Promicromonospora sukumoe: one gene and its partner. The protein of the gene in region 2 interacts with the protein of the main gene of each other region in a pairwise test. Links are inferred from orthologs where the notes say so. Each region holds a gene or a part of one and is shown on either strand. Other genes may lie near its edges.

What was found. Proteins that work in one complex are often made in the same cells at the same time.
Region 1: the proteins of tsaE (region 2) and rlmB interact in binary tests that used the Escherichia coli proteins (3 or more experiments, as listed by UniProt). The link is inferred for Promicromonospora sukumoe from one-to-one orthologs.

The regions. Positions count from the first base shown.
Region 1 is NZ_JACGWV010000002.1:1,040,681-1,045,133, reverse strand. What follows is about bases 836-3,663. They hold rlmB (23S rRNA (guanosine(2251)-2'-O)-methyltransferase RlmB), read left to right. Parts: upstream 836-1,667; coding sequence 1,668-2,660; downstream 2,661-3,663. Other genes in these bases: FHX71_RS21685 (DUF4032 domain-containing protein), read right to left, coding at 2,686-3,663; cysS (cysteine--tRNA ligase), read left to right, coding at 836-1,572. Outside these bases: FHX71_RS21700 (SRPBCC family protein), read left to right, coding at 1-124; more of cysS, read left to right, coding at 145-835; more of FHX71_RS21685, read right to left, coding at 3,664-3,930; FHX71_RS21680 (ABC transporter ATP-binding protein), read right to left, coding at 4,076-4,453. UniProt on the Escherichia coli protein: Specifically methylates the ribose of guanosine 2251 in 23S rRNA.
Region 2 is NZ_JACGWV010000003.1:724,644-729,267, reverse strand. The notes cover bases 935-3,933. They hold tsaE (tRNA (adenosine(37)-N6)-threonylcarbamoyltransferase complex ATPase subunit type 1 TsaE), read right to left. Parts: upstream 2,724-3,933; coding sequence 2,145-2,723; downstream 935-2,144. Other genes in these bases: alr (alanine racemase), read right to left, coding at 2,720-3,933; tsaB (tRNA (adenosine(37)-N6)-threonylcarbamoyltransferase complex dimerization subunit type 1 TsaB), read right to left, coding at 1,315-2,091; rimI (ribosomal protein S18-alanine N-acetyltransferase), read right to left, coding at 935-1,318. In the rest of the region: FHX71_RS27320 (Fic family protein), read right to left, coding at 1-670; more of rimI, read right to left, coding at 758-934; more of alr, read right to left, coding at 3,934-3,955; FHX71_RS27295 (pseudouridine synthase), read right to left, coding at 4,047-4,624. UniProt on the Escherichia coli protein: Required for the formation of a threonylcarbamoyl group on adenosine at position 37 (t(6)A37) in tRNAs that read codons beginning with adenine.

The DNA.
Region 1 (4,453 bases), on a different replicon or contig from region 2:
GGAGCAGCGCGGCGTCGCCCGCGCGTACTGGGCCCTGGCGGGCTGGCACCGGCGCCGGGTGAACGTCCGGGGCATGCGGCAGACCCTCGAGAGGGCGCGGACAATTGTCGAGGCGGGAACCTGAAGCGCCGGTACCCTTGACAGGTGACTATTCGCCTGTTTGACACCGCTGCGCGCGAGGTGCGCGACTTCACCCCCATCACCCCGGGCGAGGTCGGCATCTACCTGTGTGGCGCCACGGTCCAGGCACCCCCTCATGTAGGCCACCTGCGCCCGGTCGTCGCGTTCGACGTGCTGCGCCGGTGGCTCACCCGACGGGGCCTGAAGGTCACCCTGATCCGCAACGTCACGGACATCGACGACAAGGTGCTGGCCAAGTCGGCCGCAGCCGGCCGGGAGTGGTGGGCGCACGCCGCGCTGTACGAGCGCGTGTTCACCCAGGCGTACGACGCGCTCGGCGTCATCCCGCCCACCTACGAGCCGCGGGCCACGGGCAGCGTGCCCGAGATGGTCGGGCTCATGGAGCGCCTCGTCGAGCGGGGCCACGCCTACGCCACCGGCGAGGGCAACGTCTGGTTCGACGTGCACTCCTGGCCCGCCTACGGCGAGCTGACCCGGCAGAAGGTCGAGGACCTCAGCCCCGAGGAGGGCGCTGAGGCCACGGCGGGCACCGCCGGGGCGGCCAAGAAGAACCCGCACGACTTCGCGCTCTGGAAGGCTGCCAAGCCGGGCGAGCCGGAGTCGGCGTCGTGGGACACCCCGTTCGGCCGCGGCCGCCCGGGCTGGCACCTGGAGTGCTCCGCGATGGCCCGGCGCTACCTGGGCGAGACGTTCGACATCCACGGCGGCGGCCTCGACCTGCGGTTCCCGCACCACGAGAACGAGCAGGCACAGTCGCGGGCCGCGGGCTACGGGTTCGCGCAGCGCTGGATGCACGTCGCGTGGGTCACCCAGTCCGGCGTGAAGATGTCGAAGTCGCTGGGCAACGGGCTGCTCGTCAGCGAGCTGCTGGCCCAGGCGCCCGCGCCCGTGGTGCGGTACGCCCTGGCGGCCGTGCAGTACCGGTCCATGCTCGAGTGGGCGCCCGACACCCTGGAGGAGGCGCGCACCACCTGGGAGCGGCTGACGGGCTTCGTGACACGCGCCTCGGAGCGGGTCGGCGACGTGCCGGCCGAGGAGGTCGCCAAGGCGGAGGTCCCCGAGGCGTTCGCCGCCGCGATGGACGACGACCTGAACGTGCCGCAGGCGCTCGCCGTGGTGCACGAGCACCTGCGGGCGGGCAACACGGCCCTCGCCTCCGGGAGCGACGCCGCGGTCCGCGACGAGCTGGTGACGCTGCGTGCGATGCTCGACGTGCTGGGCCTGGACCCCGCCGACCCGCAGTGGTCGACGTCGGGCGACGACCGGTACGCGACGGCCCTCGACGGGCTCGTCGCGGCGGAGCTCAAGGCGCGCGCGGAGGCGCGGGCCGCGAAGGACTGGGCGGCGTCGGACGCTATCCGGGACCGCCTCGCGGCCGCCGGGATCGAGGTCCAGGACTCCGCGGACGGGGCCCGCTGGTCCCTCTCCTGAACTTTTTCTGGTGGTCCAGCTTGTCGGGACCGCCTCGACCGATACCTGCGGTGGTCACGACAAGCTCGACCACCGGCTGAGAGACGAGACAAACCATGGCAGGCAATTCGAAGCGCGCCGGAGCGGTGCGCAAGGCCGGCTCCAAGAAGGGCGCCCAGGTCGGCACCGGCGGCCACAGCCGCAAGGGGCTGCAGGGCAAGGGCCCGACGCCCAAGGCGGAGGACCGTACCTACCACCCCGCGCACGAGCGCAAGGTCGCCGCGGAGAAGCGGGCAGCCGTGGCCGGACGCCGTCCGGGCGGCCCGGGCGGGCGCGGCGCCGGGCGCAAGGGCGCCGGGGCGGCCGAGGTCGTCGCGGGCCGCAACGCCGTCCTGGAGGCGCTGCGCGCGGAGATGCCCACCGAGGGCATCTACCTGGCCTCGCGCCTGGAGTCGGACGACCGCACCCAGGAGATCCTGGAGATCGCGCACACGCGCAGCCTGCCCATGTTCGAGGCGTCGCGCCTCGACCTGGACCGGATGACGGACGGCGCCGTGCACCAGGGCGTCGCGATGAAGGTTCCGGCGTACGACTACAAGGACGCCGACGACCTGCTCGACGTCGCGGCCGAGGCCGGCGAGCCGGCGCTGATCGTGGCGCTGGACAGCATCACCGACCCCCGCAACCTCGGTGCCGTGCTGCGGTCCGCCGGGGCGTTCGGCGCGCACGGCGTGCTGGTGCCGGAGCGGCGCGCGGCGGGCGTGACGGCGTCGGCCTGGAAGGTGTCCGCGGGCGCCGCCGCGCGCGTCCCCGTGGCGCGCGCGACCAACCTGGCCCGCGAGCTCGCCGAGCTGAAGAAGTCCGGCTGCTTCGTGGTCGGGCTCGACGCCGGCGGCGACATGCCCGTGGGCGAGCTCGCGTATGCGACGGACCCGCTGGTGCTGGTCGTCGGGTCGGAGGGCAAGGGCCTGTCCCGCCTCGTGCGCGAGGCGTGCGACGCCGTGGTCTCCATCCCGATCGCGGCCACGACCGAGTCGCTGAACGCCGCCGTGGCGGCGGGCATCACGCTGTACGAGGTGGCGCGCCAGCGGTCCGAGGCGGCCGGCTAGGCCCTCCCGTCGTGCCCGCCGGCGGCTACGACTGCTGCTCGGCCTCGCCCGGCGCGAGGCCGAGCAGGGCGTCCTCGTCGGGCCGGTGCCGCAGCACGTTCTCCACGTAGGACTTCGCGGCCTCGGGCAGCGGGATGTCCCGCTGCGCCTGCTGCGAGATGAACCAGCGGTGGTCGAGGATCTCGTGGAAGAGCTGCGCGGGCTCCAGCTTGCGCCGCATCTCGCGGGGCACGGCGTCGATCGTGGGGCGGAAGACCTGGCGGACCCAGGCGTGCGCCACGATCTGCTCCTGGTCGTTCTGCCGGTCGGTCGCGGCCCGGAAGCTGTCGAGGTCGTTGAGCATGCGGCGCGCCTGGTTCTCCTGGACGTCCAGGCCCGTGAGGCGCAGCAGCCGGCGGGAGTGGTGCCCGGCGTCGACCACCTTGGGCTGGATGCGCACCTTGGTGCCGTCGATGTCGGTGGTGATCTCCAGCTCGCCCACGTCGAAGCCCAGGTCGTTGAGCCGCTCGATGCGCGCGGCGACCCGCCAGCGCTCCTCGGAGTCGAACGCCTCCGAGATCGTCAGGGCGGCCCACAGCTCCTGGTACCGCTCCACGAGGGCGTCGCCGATGGAGACCTCGTCGACGTCCTCGTCGAGCAGCTCGCCCGCGGCGAGGTCCATCAGCTCGCCGATGATGTTGGTGCGCGCCAGGTCGACGTCGTAGCTGCGCTGGCCCTTCGTCAGCGTGCGGTGCATGTCGCCGGTCTCGGCGTCGACCAGGTAGGCGGCGAAGGTCTCGGCGTCGCGCCGGAACAGCGTGTTCGACAGCGAGACGTCGCCCCAGTAGAAGCCCACGAGGTGCAGGCGCACCAGGAGCACCGCCAGGGCGTCGATGAGCCGCGTGGCGGTGTCGGGGCGCAGGTCCTGGCTGAACAGGGCGCGGTAGGGCAGCGAGAACGGCAGGTGCTCGGTGATCAGCACGGCCTCGAGCCGCTCGCCGTCGGGCGCGCTGCGGCCCGTGATGACGCCGACGGGCACGACCGAGGGCACCTCGATGCGGTGCAGCTGGCGCAGCAGCGCGTACTCGCGGTAGGCGACGGTCTCGCCGATCTCCTTGATCGCCAGCACGCGGCCGCCGTGGTTGACGAAGCGGACCACGTGCCGCGAGATGCCCTGGGGCAGGGCGGCGAGCACCTCGTCCGGCCACTCGGCCAGGGGGACGTGCCAGGGGAGGTCCAGCAGAGTGGGGTCGGGTGCGACCGCGGTGATCTGGAGGTTCTGCTGGGGCATGGGCACCATTCTGGACGACGGGAGCGCCGGGGCTGAATCACGGCGGGACAGAAGTGTGGCGAGACAGGGCGTCGGCTGGTGCCGGCGTCCTGTCTCGCCACACTTCTACTTCGCCATGGTCCTACCTCGGCGAGGGGCGCTCGGCTCAGCCGAGGCGTTCGCCCGAGGTCGCGGAGAACACGTGGGAGTGGCCGGCCTGGATGGCGACGGAGATGACGTCGCCCTTGTCCGGCACGCCGCGCGGGTCGATGCGCACGATGACCTGGTTGGTGTCGCCCGCGGAGAGGTCGACGTCGGCGGCGTCGCCCTTGAGCGAGCCGTAGACGAAGGCGTCGGAGCCGAGCTCCTCGACCAGGTTGACCTCGACGTCGAACGAGCCGGCGGTGCCGGACGGGACGACGTCCAGGGCCTCGGGACGGAAGCCCAGGGTGACCTTGCCGCCGTCGGCCTCGCTGAGGCTGCCGGCGATGGAACGCTCCAGGGGGACGCTGGCCGAGCCGACCTTGACGCCACCCTCCTTGAC
Region 2 (4,624 bases):
GCGTCACCTCGTACCCGCTGTCCTCCAGCAGCACGTTCGTCAGGGCGCGAGCGATTCGCCCGTTGCCGTCGAGGAACGGGTGGATCGTCAACAGGTCCAGAACGAAAAGCCCGACGAGGAGTACGGGGTGGTGCCGATCTTCTCTGATCGCCACCGAGTACCGCCTCACCAGCTCGTCCACGAACTGTGGCGTCTCCGCCGCCGAGACGGGGGTGAACCTCTTGACCTGGGTCCCGTCCGGAAGCCTGTCGACCACGATGTTCTCCGAGGTCTTGAAACCCCCGCCTGGCACGTCGGTGAACGAGAACAAGAGTCGGTGCAGGTGCAGGACAAGGCCCGTGTTCAGGGGCCTCCAGTCCTCCTGGTAGAGGTAGTCCAGTGCCGCCCGGTACCCGGCGAGCTCCCGCTCGCTCCGATCCCGGAGTACCACTGGCTTTCCACTCAGGATCACGTCCGCACGCTCGCGGCTCTCGACCACGACTCCCTCGATCGCAGAAGAGGCTTCGATGCTCGCAACGCGAGCGCGTTGCGCCAGACTCGTCAGCAGGGCAGGCAGCTTGTCCCGGTACAAGGCCTCGCTGCCACGGCCGGTGTCGATCACTCTCAGGTCGTGGACGAGGTCGAACGGCACGCTTCCAATAAGCACATCAAGCGCCATGAACGAGCGCATAAAACCTCCTGGTGAACCTGCTAAACGTACTAATCTAAGGCTCAGATTAGTACGTTTAGCAGGTTCGAGTAGGTAGTTCCGGCTACCTCATGCCGCGTCTCCCGTGGCGTCGTCCGGCGTCGTCGGGGCGTCCACCGGCGACTCGACCGCGGCGTCCGCCGTCGGGTGCTCCACCTCGGACAGGTCGAGGCGCATCGTGTACGCGTCGACGTTCTCGGGCTGGTAGTAGCGCTTGCGCACGCCCAGGACCTGGAAGCCGAAGTCCCGGTACATCTCGATGGCGGGCGCGTTGTCGACGCGCACCTCCAGCAGTACCGCCTCGGCCTTGACCTTGCGCGACCGCTCGATGAGCGCGTCCATGAGCTGGCGGCCCACGCCGTGGCGCTGGACGTCGGGGTCCACGCCGATGGTCATGATCTGCGTGACGTCGCCGTCGAACCACAGCCCGGCGTAGCCGACGACGGGCTGGTCGCCCGCCCGGTCGAGCCGCTCGGGCTCGGCCACGACGTACCAGCGGCCCAGGCCGGCGAGCTCGTCGGCGAGCATGCCGTAGGTCCAGGCGCCGCGGCCGAAGAGCTGCCGCTCGAGCTGCAGCACGCGGTCGAAGTCGGCGTTGCGCAGCGGGCGCAGCCGCACCTCGGTGATCATGCGGCACCGCCCGCGGCGGAAGCGGCGGCCGGACCGGCACTGGCACCCGCACCCGCACCCGAGCCCGTCGCGACGCCCGGCTCGTGCACGTCCGGACGCCGCAGGTACAGCGGCTCCGTCGGCAGCTCCTCGCCGGCCTCGCGGCGGACGAGCGCCAGGCGGGCCAGCACGGTCGCGTCGGGGACGAGGGGCGCGTCGTCGGCGACCGGGAGGAACTCGGGGTAGAGCATGGCGCCCTCGCCGACGACGACGGGCAGCGGGGTGTCGGCGTCGGCCAGCGGGAGCTGGGCCTGCGCGACGAAGCCGGCCCGGTCGACGTCGGGCCCGGCGGTGCGCTCCACGACGGGCACGCCGTGCGGCCCCTCGTGCGCGACCACGCGGTAGCGAGCCCAGTAGACCTCCTTGCGGCGGGCGTCGGAGGTGGCCAGGATCTCCGCCCCCGCGCGCAGGCCGAGGTCGCTGACGGCCTGCACCGCCAGCGCGTCGAGGCTGGGCACGCCGAGCACGGGGACGCCGAGGGACAGCGCGAGCGTGCGGGCGGTCACCAGCCCGACGCGCAGCCCCGTGAACGGGGCCGGGCCGGTGCCGGCGACGACGGCGGTCAGGTCGGCGCGCTCGATCCCGGCCTCGTCGAGGACCTCGGTGATCAGGGGCGCGAGCGACTCGGCGTGCCGGCGGCGCTCGTCCGAGGAGCGGGACGCGAGACGCGCGCCCTCCTCGTCGACGAGCGAGACGGCGACGGCTGCTGAGGTATCGAGAGCAAGAACGGCCACGTCACCAGGGTATTACGCGCGAGGCGGGACGCCGGGGATGATCATCTGACCAGCTACCGACCGCTCACCAGGGCGCGGAGGTCCACGCCCGTCCATCGGGGGCCGATCGCGCAGATCGTCACCGTGCGGGTACCTGCCCCCGGGTCGGCCTCGGCCTCCGCGCCGGGGTCGAACGACGGCGCACCGCGCGGGCGCTGCAGGTCGATCTCCAGCCGGTCGTCGGCGAGCGCCTCGGCCAGGCCGCGCCCCCACTCCACGACGGTGACGGAGTCCTCCAGGGACGAGTCCAGGTCGAGCGCGTCGAGCTCGCCCAGCCCGCCGAGGCGGTAGGCGTCGACGTGCACGAGCCCGGGTCCGCGCGTGCCGTCCTCGCGCGGCAGCGGCGGGTGCTCGCGCGCCACGATGAACGTGGGCGACGCCACCTGCCCGCGCACGTTGAGCGCGGCCCCGATCCCCTGCGTCAGCGTCGTCTTGCCGGCTCCGAGGTCACCGGTGAGGATCACCAGGTCCCCGGGGCGCAGCACCCCGGCGAGCGCCGCCCCGAAGGCGCGCGTCGTATCGGCGTCGGGCAGGTGGAGCACCACCGCCTCCGACGTCGTGGTGTCGCCCGGTCCGCTCACTGCCCCGCTCACGCGGTCTCCCTTCCTGCCGTGCCCACGTACACGCGTGGGACGCGCGCCCCGAGGCGCGTCACGATCTCGTAGCTGATGGTTCCGGCGGCCTGCGCCCAGTCCTCGGCGTTGGGCGCTCCGGCGCGGGCCAGCCCGTCGGACGCCCCGAAGAGTGTCACGACGTCGCCGGCCTGCTCGGGCGCGTACGGGCCGAGGTCCAGCATGATCTGGTCCATGCACACGCGCCCCGCGACACGCAGGACGCGGGCGGTGCCGAGTCCGGTCGCGGGGGCCGCGACGTCGTCCACGCCGCCGCCGACGAGCACCGGCCCGCCCGGGCCGAGCGAGCCGCCGGAGGCGTGCCGCGGTATCCCGTCCGAGTAGCCGAGCGGGACGACGCCGAGCACCGTGTCCTGCGGCGTGACGTAGAAGTGCCCGTAGGACACGCCGTGCCCCTCCGGGACCCGCTTGACCGTGGCGAGCCGCGCCTCCAGCGTCATCGCGGGCCGGAGCCCGTAGTCGCCGGGCGCGCCGAGGTGCGGCACGGGCGAGAGCCCGTACACGGCGATGCCGGGGCGCACCAGGTCGTAGTGGGCGGCCGGGTTGGTCAGGGTCGCCGCGGAGTTGGCGATGTGCCGCACCTCGAGGTCGATCCCGGCGGCCTCGACGGTCCGGAGCGCCTCCTCGAAGACGTGGGTCTGCATCTTGACCGACGGGTCGTCGGGCTCGTCCGCGAGCGCGAAGTGCGACATGAGGCCGACGACGGCGAGCGCGCCCTCGGCCTGGAGCGCCGCGACCCGGTCGAGGACGGCGGGCAGGTCCGCGGGCATGATCCCGTTGCGGCCGAGCCCGGTGTCGACCTTGAGGTGCACGCGGGCGGTCTTTCCCGCGGAGCGGGCGCCGTCGGCCACCTCGTCGAGGGCCCAGGCCGCGGCGACGGCGACGTCGACGTCGTCGCGCACCAGGTCGGCCAGGGGCGCGCCGGGCGCGTAGAGCCAGGTCAGGATGCGCGGGCCCGGTCCGACGGCGGCACGGATCGCGAGCGCCTCGACGCTCTGCGCGGCGCCCAGCCAGGTCGCGCCGCCCGCGAGAGCCGCCCGGGCCGCGGGCGCGAGCCCGTGCCCGTACGCGTCTGCCTTGACGACGGCCATGACCTGGGCGGTCGGGGCGGTCGCCCGCAGGGCGCGCACGTTGTCGCGGATCGCGTCGAGGTCGACGACCGCGCGGGCGGGGTAGTCGGGGACGGTGCTCATCGCACCGATTCTCGCACCTGTGCGATCCCGGCGAACGTGTCAGACCTACAGGTCCCTCGGGGGACCTGTAGGTCTGACACATGCGGGGCGGCTACGCGGTCCATTCGCGCAGCGTGCGGCGGGACTCGAAGCGCCGGGGCCGGCCGGACAGGGGGTCGGTGAGCTCCAGGGACCGGGACAGGAGCTGCAGGGGACGGTCGAAGTCGTCGGGGTCGGCGGCGCGCAGCTCGGGCCAGAACGGGTCGTGCAGGATCGGCAGCCCGAGGGACGCCATGTGCAGCCGGAGCTGGTGGGTCTTGCCGGTGTGCGGCTCGAGCCGGTACAGGCCGAGGCCCCGGGTCTCGGCGGCGGCGGCGAGGCTGATCCGCGACTCCGCGTTCGGCTCGCCGGGTACCTCCTCGGCCCGGGCGACGCCGCGCCGCTTCACGATGCGGCTGCGCAGGGTCACGGGCTCGCCCCCGGCCAGGGGTGCGTCCGACGGCGGCAGCGGCGCCACCGCCTCGTAGACCTTGCGCACCTCCCGCCGGGCGAACGCCTCCTGGTACGCGCCGCGTACCTCGGGCCGCACGGTGAGCACGAGCACGCCCGCCGTGCCCCGGTCGAGCCGGTGCGCGGGCGAGAGCTCCGGCAGGTCGAGCGCGACGCGCAGGCGCACGAGCGCCGTCTCGC